One region of the Novosphingobium sp. BL-S-24 genome, then DNA from elsewhere that is predicted to be linked to it. Evidence: predicted binding sites of a transcription regulator. Region 1 holds the regulator's gene; each other region holds the start of a gene.
The links. Region 1 encodes LexA, which represses DNA repair genes until DNA is damaged. Its sites were predicted from a motif close to GTTCCNCNCTTGTTCT; they were not measured.
Positions count from the first base shown of each region.

Region 2: ACZ1JM_RS09710 (ATP-dependent helicase) is a predicted target of LexA. The motif match lies at 2,203-2,218, and genes of this name have one in related genera.
Region 3: recA (recombinase RecA) is a predicted target of LexA. The motif match lies at 1,790-1,805, and genes of this name have one in related genera.

Region 1 is NZ_CM145488.1:360,668-365,099, forward strand. Features, by position in the region: gene ACZ1JM_RS06875 (ComEC/Rec2 family competence protein) at 1-1,438, shown strand, start outside; gene lexA (transcriptional repressor LexA) at 1,432-2,121, opposite strand; gene ACZ1JM_RS06885 (molybdopterin molybdotransferase MoeA) at 2,227-3,429, opposite strand; gene moaC (cyclic pyranopterin monophosphate synthase MoaC) at 3,444-3,929, opposite strand; gene trpC (indole-3-glycerol phosphate synthase TrpC) at 3,972-4,432, opposite strand, start outside.
Region 2 is NZ_CM145488.1:926,617-931,048, forward strand. Features, by position in the region: gene ACZ1JM_RS09695 (pseudouridine synthase) at 1-915, shown strand, start outside; gene rsmD (16S rRNA (guanine(966)-N(2))-methyltransferase RsmD) at 912-1,475, shown strand; gene ACZ1JM_RS09705 (hypothetical protein) at 1,521-2,105, opposite strand; gene ACZ1JM_RS09710 (ATP-dependent helicase) at 2,221-4,432, shown strand, end outside.
Region 3 is NZ_CM145488.1:717,718-722,149, reverse strand. Features, by position in the region: gene ACZ1JM_RS08610 (hybrid sensor histidine kinase/response regulator) at 1-1,759, shown strand, start outside; gene recA (recombinase RecA) at 1,881-2,954, shown strand; gene alaS (alanine--tRNA ligase) at 3,273-4,432, shown strand, end outside.

The DNA of each region.
Region 1 (4,432 bases):
AGATCGGGGGGGGATTTCGAAAACCGATGATGCGGCGATGCGGGATTCCGGCTTGGCCCACCTCTTATCCGTAAGCGGTTTGCACGTCAGCGCGGTGGTCGGCGCAGTTTACATCCTGTTCTTGCGGCTTCTTGCGCTGATCCCCTGGCTGGCGTTAAGGATCAGGTTGCCTGTTGCGGCAGCCGCTGTGGCCGCATTGGCCGGTATCACCTACACGCTGATTTCGGGTTCGGAGGTACCGACTGTTCGCTCCTGCATAGGCGCAATATTAGTGCTGGCAGCGCTGTCACTGGGCCGTGAACCTCTCTCGCTGCGGATGTTGGCGGTGGCTGCGCTCAGCGTGATGCTGATCTGGCCAGAAGCCGTCACTGGCCCGAGCTTCCAGATGAGCTTCGGTGCGGTTCTAGCTCTGGTTGCGGTAAGCACTGCTGCCCCAATCCGACTGTTTACTCAACCGCGCGACGAAGGGATGGCGATAAAGGCGTTGCGCCAGATAGCGATGCTTTTGCTGACAGGGATCGTTATCGATCTGGCTTTGATGCCGATCGGCCTATTTCATTTTCATCGCGCCGGGATTTACGGCGCGCTGGCTAATGTGCTTGCTATCCCTCTAACGACATTCATTGTCATGCCTTTGCTTGCCGCTGCTCTTATTCTGGATATCGCGGGACTAGGGTCACCAGTATGGTGGATGGCACAGAGTGCGATTGATCTGCTCGTGGCGATCGCGCATTGGTTTGCTTCTCGACCGGGTGCCGTAACTGTGCTGCCTGCAACGGGAAATGCCGCATTTTTGACATTCGCGGCGGGGGGACTTTGGATCGGGCTATGGAATGGGCGCATTCGCTGGATAGGCCTTCCCCCAGCCCTGATCGGTGCAGGCAGTCTGGCCTTTGCTCCACCCCCTGACATACTTGTTTCAGGTGACGGCCGTCATGTTGGACTTGTCGACGAAACAGGCCAAAATCTGTTCCTTCTACGCGACGGCGGTGACGGTTATTCTCGAGACAACATGAAGGAACTCGCCGGGATGGAAGGCGATCCTATAGCGTTGACCGAGTGGCCCGGCGGTGCATGTAATCCCGATTTCTGCGCAATAACAATCAGACGCGGCAATTCCGCCTGGCGGGTCCTAATTTCCCGCGGAAGGAACTCCGTGCCTGAACGATCACTCGCCGCAGCTTGCGATCATGCCGACATCGTCATTTCGGATAGATGGCTACCCCGAAGTTGCAGCCCGACATGGTTGAAAGCGGACCGCAATTTCCTCTCAGAAACCGGCGGAATGACTATCAACTTGTCTAAAAGGAGCTTTCGTACGGTCGCACAGGATCAAGGTCAGCACGGATGGTGGCGTCCAATTGAGCGCAAACTCTATGTACGAACGAACATTCCTACAACGCCCACTATTCCCCAAGGTCCGCTTGCAAGTCAGTGATAACGACGCAGAAGCCCGGCGAGCTTACCTTGAACTTCGACCTCATCCGAACGATAGATCTGCGGCTCATAAGCGGCGTTGGCGGGATCGAGGCGGACCATTCCGTTCTCGCGCCGCAAGTATTTCAACGTAGCTTCCTCACCACGAACCAGCGCAACAATAATCTCTCCGTCACGAGCGGTACTCGTCCGTTTCACGAGCGCAAAATCCCCGTCGAGTATGCCTGCCTCGAGCATTGAATCGCCCGACACTTCAAGAGCATAGTGCTCACCCGAACCAAGCAAAGCAGCAGGAACCGGAAGCATCGACTGCCCCTCCAACGCTTCAATAGGAACGCCAGCAGCAATGCGGCCGTGCAAAGGAATCTCGATGACGTCGTTCGCCGGGCTGGGCGTATCCATTGCCGTCCGCTTATTGGCCGTATGAAGGGCTGAGGCGACAGAAGGCGCGGACGATTTAGCTCCTGCTCCATCGGATTGCCGCAGTACTTCGAGAGCACGAGCACGGTTCGGCAGACGTCGAATGAAGCCGCGTTCTTCCAAAGCCGATATAAGGCGATGAACACCCGATTTCGACTTGAGATCCAGCGCCTCCTTCATCTCTTCGAAGCTTGGCGAAATACCACTTTCTTCCAAGCGCACCTGGATGAACTGGAGCAATTCGTGCTGCTTGCGCGTCAACATGTCGCTGCCTCTTAATTGCCATCCGATATGATCATCGAATAGTGTTCCGCTGTGAACATTGAGGGAACAATTAAGCAACAAAATACAGGGGCGTCAAGCGGAGACCTACAGAATACCGCCGTTGCGGAGCATGAAAACCTGCACATTTTCGCCTTTGCCGGCTGCAGGTGCATGAGCTGCGCGATCAATCAGCACGTTGCATTCAGATAGCGCGTACAACGCGGCACTATCCTGGTTGATAAGGGGCAGCACTTCCTTGCCATCCCACCGCCCCCGCAAGAACTCACGCCTCGACCCGGTTGATCGAACCGACGCTCCTAGCATAGCGGAGACGCTATTCGGAACAGCGACGCTAGCACCGAGTAACTGACGCAACAAGGGGAGCAGGAAGAGGTAGGCAGTCACGAAACTGGAAACGGGATTGCCGGGGAGGCCAAGAATGATTTGCTTCTTCGCCGCGCTTTCACGAGTTGCGACAAGAAGTGGCTTCCCTGGCTTTATAGCCACGCGCCAGAAGTCGATAGTTGCACCCCAGCGTTCCAGCGCAGGGCGCACGAGATCATGGTCGCCCACAGAGGCGCCCCCACTCGTCACGATGATGTCCGCATCCGCCGCGGCTTCGAAGGCGTTCGTCAGGTCGTGCAAAGTGTCTGGGATTGGACCAACCGTTTTCGCATTGATTTGCAGCGGGGCGATAAGCGCGCTTAGCATCGCTCCGTTGCTGGCTGGCATTTTTCCATCAGAAGGATCGCTCGAATCCGCCGATAGTTCATCTCCGCTGTCGATGACGACGACGCGAGGCGGCTTACGCACCGTCAAATGCTTCTGGCCTGCTGCCTTGGCCAAGGCAATCTGGGCGGCACCAATCAACTGTCCCTCAAGCAGGATCTCCTGACCTTCGTGAAAGTCCATTCCTCGACGGCGGATGTGCTTGCCTGGGGGCAGGGGGGCTTCGCCGGTCAAAGCTATGGCGTCTGGTTGCCTCCCGACATCTTCTTGAAGGATGACACAGCCAGCGCCAGAAGGAATGACTGCCCCGGTGGAAATGCGCACCGCCTGGGCGTTCCCGATCGCCCCGTGGAAGGGGTGTCCCGCTGAGCTTTCGCCGACGACCTCCCAAGGTCCCCTGAATCCATCATCTGCCACGGCATAGCCGTCCATGGCAGAAAGATCGAACGTCGGTTGAGTGCGCTTTGCGAGCACCGGTTCTGCCAAATAGCGCCCAATAGCTTGGGGTATCTCGACGTGCTCGATCGCCCCGAGCCTGGCAAGCGCGAGCAGGCGGGCCTGTGCCTCTTCCAGAGGCATCGGGGGAAAATTGCTCACTCGTTCCAATCGTCAGCCCGCCAATGTCCCGATTTGCCTCCGCGCTTTTCGACAAGCCGGACGTCGCCGATCACCATGCCTTTATCCAACGCCTTGGCCATGTCATAGATCGTGATCAAGGCGATGGAGGTAGCTGTGATGGCTTCCATCTCCACCCCAGTCTTGCCAGTAAGGGACGCAGTGCCGGTGACGCGAACCGCATTTTCCTCATATGCAAATTTGATGGTGACCGCGTCGATCATCAGGGGGTGACACATAGGGATAAGATCAGCCGTCTTCTTGGCAGCAAGGATTCCGGCTATCCTAGCAGTTCCAAGTACATCGCCTTTCGGCGCGTCACCTGCGCGAATAGAGGCCAGAGCCTGCGGACTCATGGCAATCCGACCCGACGCCACTGCCACCCGGCGTGTTTCCGGCTTGTCGCCCACATCGACCATGCGCGCAGTGCCGTCAGGGTCGAGATGTGTTAGCCTCTGGGCCATTTGCGGGTATGGTCCTTTATTATCCATGCCGAACTAGACTGGTCATCCACCCGTAAGCAATGCCCGTGTCGCTCGTTCCACATCCGCCTCGCGCATCAGGCTCTCCCCAACAAGAAAAGTTCTCGCACAGGGCGACAGACGCTCAAGGTCTGCGTGGTTGTTAATCCCGCTCTCGCTAACCAGCAGAGTTCCTTCCGGTGCCCGAGGGGCGAGCCTTTCGGTAATGCCGATGTCTGTCACAAACCGCCGCAGATCACGATTGTTCACTCCAATCAACCTTGATCTCAGACGGCTTGCACGTTCCATCTCTGCCTCATCATGAACCTCGACCAAGCAATCCATTCCCCGCTCATGGGCCGCCGCTTCGATCTCCGCCATGAGCATGTCGTCCAAGGCAGCGACGATGATAAGTATGGCATCGGCTCCGATTGCCCGAGCCTCAGCGACCTGCCACGGGTCCACCATGAAGTCCTTACGGATAACCGGCAGCGTACAGGCGGCCC
Region 2 (4,432 bases), 570 kb from region 1:
TTTGGCGATGATCGGCGCGACAACCGCTACGGCGACGATCGTCGCGACAACCGCTACGGCCGGAACGAGCCATCGCGTGGTCCGCGCCCGATCTCGAACCCCGGTCCCGCACCTCGCGCGGCAGCACCGACACCGAAGAACCCGGCGCTTCCCGCGCGTGAAGGAGAACGGATCGCCAAGCTGCTTGCCCGTGCCGGTGTCGCCAGCCGCCGCGAAGTGGAGCGGATGATCATCGAGGGCCGTGTGAGGCTGGGCGATGATCTGATCGAAACGCCCTCCACCGTGCTGACCAGCCTGGCGGGCGTCACCGTTGACGGCAACCCGGTGGCTGAGGCGGAAGGCACTCGCCTGTTCCTGTTCCACAAACCCGCCGGTCTGATCACGGCCGAGCGTGACCCTGCCGGGCGGCCTACGATCTACAACGCCCTTCGCAATGCGCTGCCTGATGGCGCTGGCCGGGTGATGCCGATCGGACGGCTGGACCTTAATACCGAAGGCCTGCTGCTGCTGACCAACGACGGGGAGTTCAAGCGGCAGCTGGAACTGCCTGCCACCGGGGTTCCGCGCACCTACCGGGCACGCACATTCGGGGACATCACCCAGAGCCGCCTTGAAGAGCTGATGGAAGGCATCGAGGTCGATGGCGTGATCTACGGCAAGATCAACGCCAACATGGAGCGGCGCACCGGCCGCAACCAGTGGATCGAAATGACCCTGACCGAGGGCAAGAATCGCGAAGTCCGCCGCGTTCTGGAAGCGCTGGACCTGCAGGTCAGCCGCCTTCTTCGCGTGTCTTACGGCCCCTTCCGCCTTGGCGATCTGCCCAAGGGCGCGGCGGGTGAAGTCGCGCAAAAGGACCTTGAGAACTTCCGCCGCTCGTTGCGCGAAGGGAAGGCATCGGGAGGCCTGGCTTGACCGGATCGCTCCGCATCGTCGCAGGTGAATGGCGCGGCCGCAAGCTGATCGCGCCGCAAGGCGATACTACTCGCCCCACCGCCGACCGAACCCGGGAAACCCTGTTCTCGATGCTCGTCAGTCGACTGGGCGATTTCGAGGGCCTGAAAGTAGCCGACCTGTTCGCCGGGTCCGGCGCGCTGGGGCTTGAGGCGCTTTCACGCGGCGCGGCGCATTGCCTGTTCGTGGATCAGGACGCGGCGGCGATCCGGGCCATCCGCACCAACATCGCCAATCTTCGGGCGCAAAACCGTAGCGATGTTAGAGCAAGTTCGGTGATGGCGCTGGGACCGGCGAAAGAACCGCTCGATCTCGTCCTGCTTGACCCGCCCTACGAAAGCGGCGCCGGTGCTGTCGCGGTGGACAAGCTGGCGCGGCTGGGTTGGATCGGCGAAGGAACCTGGGTCAGTCTCGAAACCGGCAAGGGCGAGCAGGTCGTCATCCGCGGGTTCGAAACCGAAACCGCGCGCGATGTCGGCAAGGCGCGGCTGCATCTGCTTCGCCGCATCGAAAGAACCTGAAACGTCGTCCCGGACGCAATGCCGGGACGACGAAGGGCTTCAAGGTTACTTGCCGCCGCGATTGCGGCAGTTGTCGGTCACGGTCTTGCTGCAGACCGGATACTTCTTGTCCATTGCAGTAGCCGGCGGCGGGGTCATCGTGCCCTGGCCTGCCATGCTCTGATCATTCTGGTCAGCTGGCATCGTAGTGAGAGCCGCCTGTCCCGCAGTTTGCGGATCCGGCGCGCCACTGGCTGGTATGCCTGCTCCCGAAGGATTTGCCTGCCCGGCAGGGGTCGTCGGCGTCTGGCCATTCATCTGCTGCATGATGGAATTCCACGCCATCTGGCGCTGTTCCGGCGTCATCTTGTAGATCTGGCCACGCTGGTCTGCGGTGAGTGCCCAGTATCCCTTCTGCTGCTCGGGGTTGAGTGACCAGTAATAGACCTTGTAGTCGTTTGGCCAGGCATCATAATCGGTTTTCTGGGCTGCCGGCCACGCATCATACATTGCTTTCTGCGCTGGCGTCATGGTCGGGGCGGCGGCGGTTGAGGTGGGTGCGTCCGTCATCGGGGCCGACTGGGCCTGGAGCGCGGCGGGGACGCTCATCATCGTCAACGCGGCGCATCCTGCGAGCAGTATTTTACGCATGTGTTCTCTCCGATATTTATTTTAGCTGACGGAACGACGAACCACCGGCGGAAATGTTCCAGACACACCGTCATGCAGACTTGCGCCCAGACTTGGCGTTCCCTAGTTGTTCACGGTGAACAATCTGCAAGCCCCCCCTTCCCCCGATGCGCTCATCGCGGGACTCAACGAACCGCAACGCGACGCGGTGATGACTACCGAGGGCCCTGTACTCATGCTGGCGGGCGCGGGAACGGGCAAGACGGCCGCCTTGACCACCCGGCTCGCCCACTTGATTCGCAACCGCCTCGCCTGGCCCAGCGAAATCCTGTGCGTGACTTTCACCAACAAGGCCGCGCGCGAAATGCGCGAACGCGTCGGCCACATGATCGGCCCGGCGGTGGAAGGAATGCCATGGCTCGGCACGTTCCACTCGGTAGCGGCGAAGATGCTGCGGCGGCACGCGGAACTGGTCGGACTGCAATCGAACTACACGATCATCGACACCGACGATCAATTGCGCCTGCTCAAACAGCTGATCGTGGCAGAGGGTGTCGATGAAAAGCGTTTTCCGGCCCGTCAGCTTGCGGGGTGCATCGATCGCTGGAAGAACCGAGGCTTCAACCCGGCGGACATTGATGCCGGCGAAAGCGAGGCCTATGCCAACGGCAAAGGTCAGCACTTTTACCAGCTGTACCAGAACCGCCTGAAAGCGGTGAACGCCTGCGATTTCGGCGATCTGCTGCTACACATGTTGAACATCTTGCGCACGCATCGCGAAGTGCTCGAGCAGTACCAGCAGCGCTTCAAATACGTGATGGTAGATGAATATCAGGACACCAACCAGGTCCAGTACCTGTGGCTGCGCCTGATTGCACAAGGCCGTCAGAACATCTGCGTGGTGGGTGACGACGATCAGTCCATCTACTCCTGGCGTGGGGCGGAAGTCGCTAACATCCTGCGTTTCGAAAAGGACTTTCCCGGCGCCAAGGTGATCCGGCTCGAACAGAACTATCGCTCCACCCCGCAGATCCTTGCCGCCGCGTCCGGTCTCATCAACGAGAACAGCCAGCGGCTCGGCAAGACATTGTGGACCGAGCGTCATCCCGGCGAAAAGGTGCATGTCATCGGTGTCTGGGACGGGCCCGAGGAAGCCCGTCGCGTGGGGGAGGAGATCGAGCGGATCGAGCGTGAAGGCGCCCCACTGGACCAGATCGCCATCCTTGTGCGCGCCCAGTACCAGACGCGCGAGTTCGAAGACCGGTTCATTTCGATCGGCATGAAATATCGCATCGTCGGCGGATTTCGTTTCTATGAGCGCGCCGAAATCCGCGACGCGCTGGCGTATCTTCGGGTTATCGCCCAGCCGCAGGACGACCTCGCCTTCGAACGTATCTACAACAGCCCAAAGCGCGGCCTGGGCGCCAAGGCGTTGGAGGCGCTACACACGCTGGCCCGGCGCCAGAACATCCCACTCGCAATGGCCGCAATCCAGATCGCGGACAGCGACGAGCTTTCCGCGCGACCGCGCAATACGTTTCTCGCGCTGATGCGAGATTTTGCGCGTTGGCGCGAACTGTCTGCCACGGAAAAACCTTCCGACCTGATCCGCACTGTGCTCGACGAATGTGGTTATACCGACGCTCTGCAGGCCGAAAAGACGGCTGAGGCAACCGGGCGACTGGAAAACCTGGCTGAACTCGCCCGCGCCATGGAAGAGTACGACAGCCTCGGCGATTTCCTCGAACACGTCAGCCTCGTCATGGATAACGAGAATGCAGCGGACGAGGAAAAGGTCACGATCATGACCATGCACGCCGCCAAGGGGCTGGAATTCGACAACGTATTCCTGCCGGGCTGGGAAGAAGGCGTGTTTCCTTCCCAGCGTGCGCTGGACGAGGGCGGTCTCGCCAGCCTGGAAGAGGAACGCCGGTTGGCGTACGTCGCCATCACGCGTGCCCGGCGCAAGTGCACGATCCTCCACGCGGCAAACCGACGCATCTATGGCCAGTGGACCAGTTCCATCCCGTCGCGCTTCGTGGCCGAATTACCGGACGACCATGTGGAAACCGAAACCACCCTGTCTGGCGGCGCGTCCCTGTGGCGGGCGCAGTGGTCGGAGCATGCCGATCCTTTCGCCGACGTCGCTCGCGCACAGCCTTCGCGCACTGTCACCCGTGGCCCGGGTTGGCAACGAGCCGCCGCGCAGGAATTCGACACCAAACCCAAGCGCGTCGCCGAAAGCTCCCGCAGCGCCGCCAGCTTCGCTGCCAAGCCTCGCGCCGACATCGCCACAGGATCGCGCGTTTTTCATGAAAAGTTCGGCTACGGCACCGTTGCGGCGCAGG
Region 3 (4,432 bases), 360 kb from region 1:
CATGACCGGCTCCGATTTCGTGGCGCTGCTCAGCCAGGAAGAAGGCGAACGCATCGGCTGGGCGCGCGAGAGCGGGCGCGGCGGCGCACTTGTTCTCTATCATGTGCCCGTGGCCGACCCCGATCTTCCGAACGATCCCGACCCGGCCACGACCCCTTCGCTGATGCTGGTGGTCGAAGCATCGCAGGGTATCGGCGCCAGCGGCGGCGGCACCGGCTCCGCCCCGCATCTGGAGGCGCTGCTCAGCCAGCTGCCGCTCGGCCTCGCCATGGCCGACAGGGATGGCCGCTTGCTGTTCGCGAACCCCGCTTTCATGCGAGCGGCCGGTCAGGAAGGCCAGCCGCCGCCAACGTTCCCGACCGACATGGTCGTCAAGGACGACAAGCGGGCTCTCGCTGAGGCGATCCGACGGTTCACGCAAGGTCCGGCGGCGGCCGGGGACCTGGCGATCCGACTGGTGTCGCAGCCGGAGGATCCCGTATCTCTCAGCCTGGCCGGCGTGCGCGGACTGGGCGACGCGGCGGTGCTTCTCGGGCTGACTGACACGTCGGAGGAAATAAGGCTCAAGCGTCAGGTGGCGCAGGCCACAAAGATGCAGGCAGTCGGCCAGTTGGCGGGCGGCGTGGCGCATGATTTCAATAACGTGCTCACTGCTATCCTGGGTACCTGCGACCTCATGCTGATGCGCCATACGCCGGGCGATTCGGACTATGACGACATCCAGCAGATCCGCGCCAATTCGAATCGCGCCGCATCGCTGACCCGCCAGCTGCTGGCCTTCTCACGCCAACAGACGCTGCGGCCCGAGACATTGCAGCTTCCCGACATCGTGGCCGATGTCTCGCAGATGCTGCGTCGCCTGATTGGCGAGAAAATCCAACTGGTCGTCACGCATGATCGCGATCTGGGACCGGTCCGTGCCGACCCCACCCAGCTTGAGCAGGTCATCGTCAACCTTGCCGTCAACGCGCGCGATGCGATGCAAAGCCGGGGCGACGGATCTGGACGCCTGTCGCTGGCGACTCGCAAAGTGACGACGACCGACGTGCGCGCCATGCGCAGCGAAATCATTCCTGCTGGCGAGTATACCGCGCTCATCGTGGAGGACACCGGCGGCGGAATTCCTCCCGAAATTCTCGGTAAGATCTTCGAGCCGTTCTTCACCACCAAGGAACAAGGCAAGGGCACCGGCCTCGGGCTGTCGACGGTCTACGGTATCGTCAAACAGTCGGGCGGATTCATTTTTGCTGAAAGCGAAGTAGCGCATGGCGGGAAGGCGGGAGGCACTCGCTTTACCGTGTACTTGCCCGTGCATCACGTCGCGCCGGGCAGCGTGCCGGAAATCACGCAGGCTCGTCAGGAGCCCCCGCCAAGCCGCTGGGCAGGGGGCGGGGCGATCCTGCTTGTCGAGGATGAGGATCCGGTTCGGGTCGTGGCTGAGCGCGCCCTGACCCGGCAGGGGTATCAGGTGACATGCGCGCGTGATGGTGAAGAGGGCCTGGAACTCGTGCAGGAAGGCGGCAAGTTCGACCTCGTCGTATCGGACGTCGTCATGCCGACAATGGACGGCCCGGCCATGGCGCGCGAGATTCGCCGGTTCGCGCCGGACCTGCCCGTCCTGTTCATGTCGGGCTATGCTGAGGAACAATTGCGCAAGCAGATCGGCATCGCCAACGCCTGGTTCATGCCCAAACCGTTCTCGGTCCAGCAGCTCTCGGAAAAAGTCGGGGAAGTTCTGTCGCTTATGGCAAAGAGCTAGCCACCCGTTAAAAAACGGAAAACCAATGAAGTTCTCCTCTTGTTCTACCGGAACAAAGCGAATACACAGCATGTCGTGACGTTGACCTTTCCGGTCAGCCCGGTAGCAGAGAGGAAGAGACATGGCTGCTCAGCTCAAGCTGATCCAGGAAGGCAAGGAAAAGGAATCAATGGACCGTCAAAAGGCGCTGGAGGCAGCGCTTGCCCAGATCGATCGGGCATTCGGAAAAGGCTCGGCGATGAAGCTGGGTTCGAAAGAGACGATGCAGGTCGAAGCGATTTCCACCGGGTCACTGGGTCTCGACATCGCGCTTGGCGTGGGCGGTCTGCCCCGTGGCCGTGTCATCGAAATCTATGGTCCGGAAAGCTCGGGCAAGACCACGCTGGCGCTGCACTGCATTGCAGAAGCTCAGAAGATGGGCGGAACTGCCGCGTTCATCGACGCGGAGCACGCGCTCGATCCGGTCTATGCCAAGAAGCTGGGCGTCAACATCGATGAACTGATCGTCTCGCAGCCGGATACCGGTGAACAGGCGCTCGAAATCACCGACACCCTCGTTCGCTCGAACGCGATCGACGTGCTGGTGGTCGATTCCGTTGCGGCTCTCGTTCCGCGTGCGGAAATCGAAGGCGAAATGGGTGACAGCCATGTCGGTCTGCAGGCCCGTTTGATGAGCCAGTCGCTGCGCAAGCTGACCGGTTCGATCAGCCGTTCACGCTGCATGGTGATTTTCATCAACCAGCTGCGCATGAAGATCGGCGTGATGTACGGAAACCCGGAGACCACCACTGGCGGTAACGCGCTCAAGTTCTACGCATCGGTTCGCCTCGACATCCGCCGCACAGGCGCGATCAAGGATCGGGACGAGGTCGTGGGTAACGCGACTCGCGTCAAAGTCGTCAAGAACAAGGTAGCGCCCCCGTTCAAGCAGGTCGAATTCGACATTATGTATGGTGAGGGCGTGTCCAAGATCGGCGAAATTCTCGATCTTGGCGTCAAGGCGGGCATTGTCGAAAAATCGGGTGCTTGGTTCAGCTACGATTCGATCCGCATCGGTCAGGGTCGTGAAAACGCGAAGACCTATCTCAAGACCAACCCCGAGATCGCCGATCGCCTTGAAAAGGCTATCCGCACCAAGACGGAAGGCCTGGCCGAAGAAATGATGGTCGGTCCGACCGAGGAAGACGATGCCTGATCGGCGTTGATCTCTCTCACAAGAAGCAAAAAACCCGGCCTAACCAGCCGGGTTTTTTGTTGCTGATCGCCGCTCATTCAGGGCGCCGCCGCATGTGTTTGATCAACTAAAGTCGGCCGACGCGGTTCAGGAGGGGGAGGGGGAAAGAACCGCGCCGGCCTTCACATCAGATAACCACCAACCCCCATCCGCGTTCCCACCAACGAAAAATCTAGCCTCGTTGATGAGCAAAAAGCCGAATTCTCATCGCAAATCCCGAACAGTCTGACCGCAGACAACCGCTTGCCGACGTGGCGCTGGTGGCTTATCGGCGCGAATATGCAGACGACCAACGAAATCCGCCGGTCTTTCCTCGACTATTTCGCCAGCAATGGTCACGAAGCCGTACAATCAGCGCCGCTCGTTCCTTACAACGATCCGACGCTGATGTTCGTGAATGCCGGCATGGTGCCGTTCAAAAACGTGTTCACCGGTCTGGAAACACGTAGCACCCCGCGTGCGACGTCGTCGCAGAAATGCGTCCGCGCCGGCGGCAAGCACAATGACCTGGACAATGTCGGTTACACGGCACGGCACCATACATTTTTCGAGATGCTCGGAAATTTCTCGTTCGGCGATTATTTCAAAGAGCAAGCCATCACACACGCATGGACGCTCCTGACCAAGGAATGGGGACTTCCGAAAGAAAAGCTGCTCGTAACAGTTTATCATACTGATGATGAAGCGTTTGATCTGTGGCAGAAGATCGCCGGATTGCCAGAGCAGAAGATCATTCGGATTGCCACCAAGGACAATTTCTGGGCGATGGGCGACGAAGGACCTTGCGGCCCTTGCTCCGAAATCTTTTTCGATCACGGTGATCATATCTGGGGCGGCCCTCCCGGATCGCCGGATGAAGACGGTGATCGTTTCATCGAGATATGGAATCTGGTTTTCATGCAGTTCGAGCAGGCTGCTGGAGAGATCGTAGGAAATCTGCCAAAGCCATCCATCGATACCGGCATGGGCCTAGAGCGCGTGTCGGCCGTCATGCAGGGCGTTCATGACAACTACGATATAGACACTTTCAAGGCATTGATTGCCGCTTCTGAAAGTTTGACCGGCGTCGCCGCACGCGATGATAACCAGGCCAGCCATCGAGTGATAGCCGATCACCTGCGATCGACGAGTTTCCTGTTGGCGGATGGCGTGCTGCCTTCGAACGAAGGGCGAGGATACGTTCTGCGGCGGATTATGCGTCGCGCAATGCGTCATGCTCATTTGCTCGGCGCAAAAGATCCGCTGATGCACCGTTTAGTGCCCGCATTGGTCGCTGAAATGGGACAGGCATATCCGGAACTTGGCCGTGCGCAGCCATTGATCGAAGAAACGCTCGAACGGGAGGAAGTTCAGTTCCGGCGGACTTTGTCGAACGGCCTGAAACTCCTTGACGAAGCCACCGCTGGCATTGCGGAAGGCGGAGAATTGCCTGGCGACAC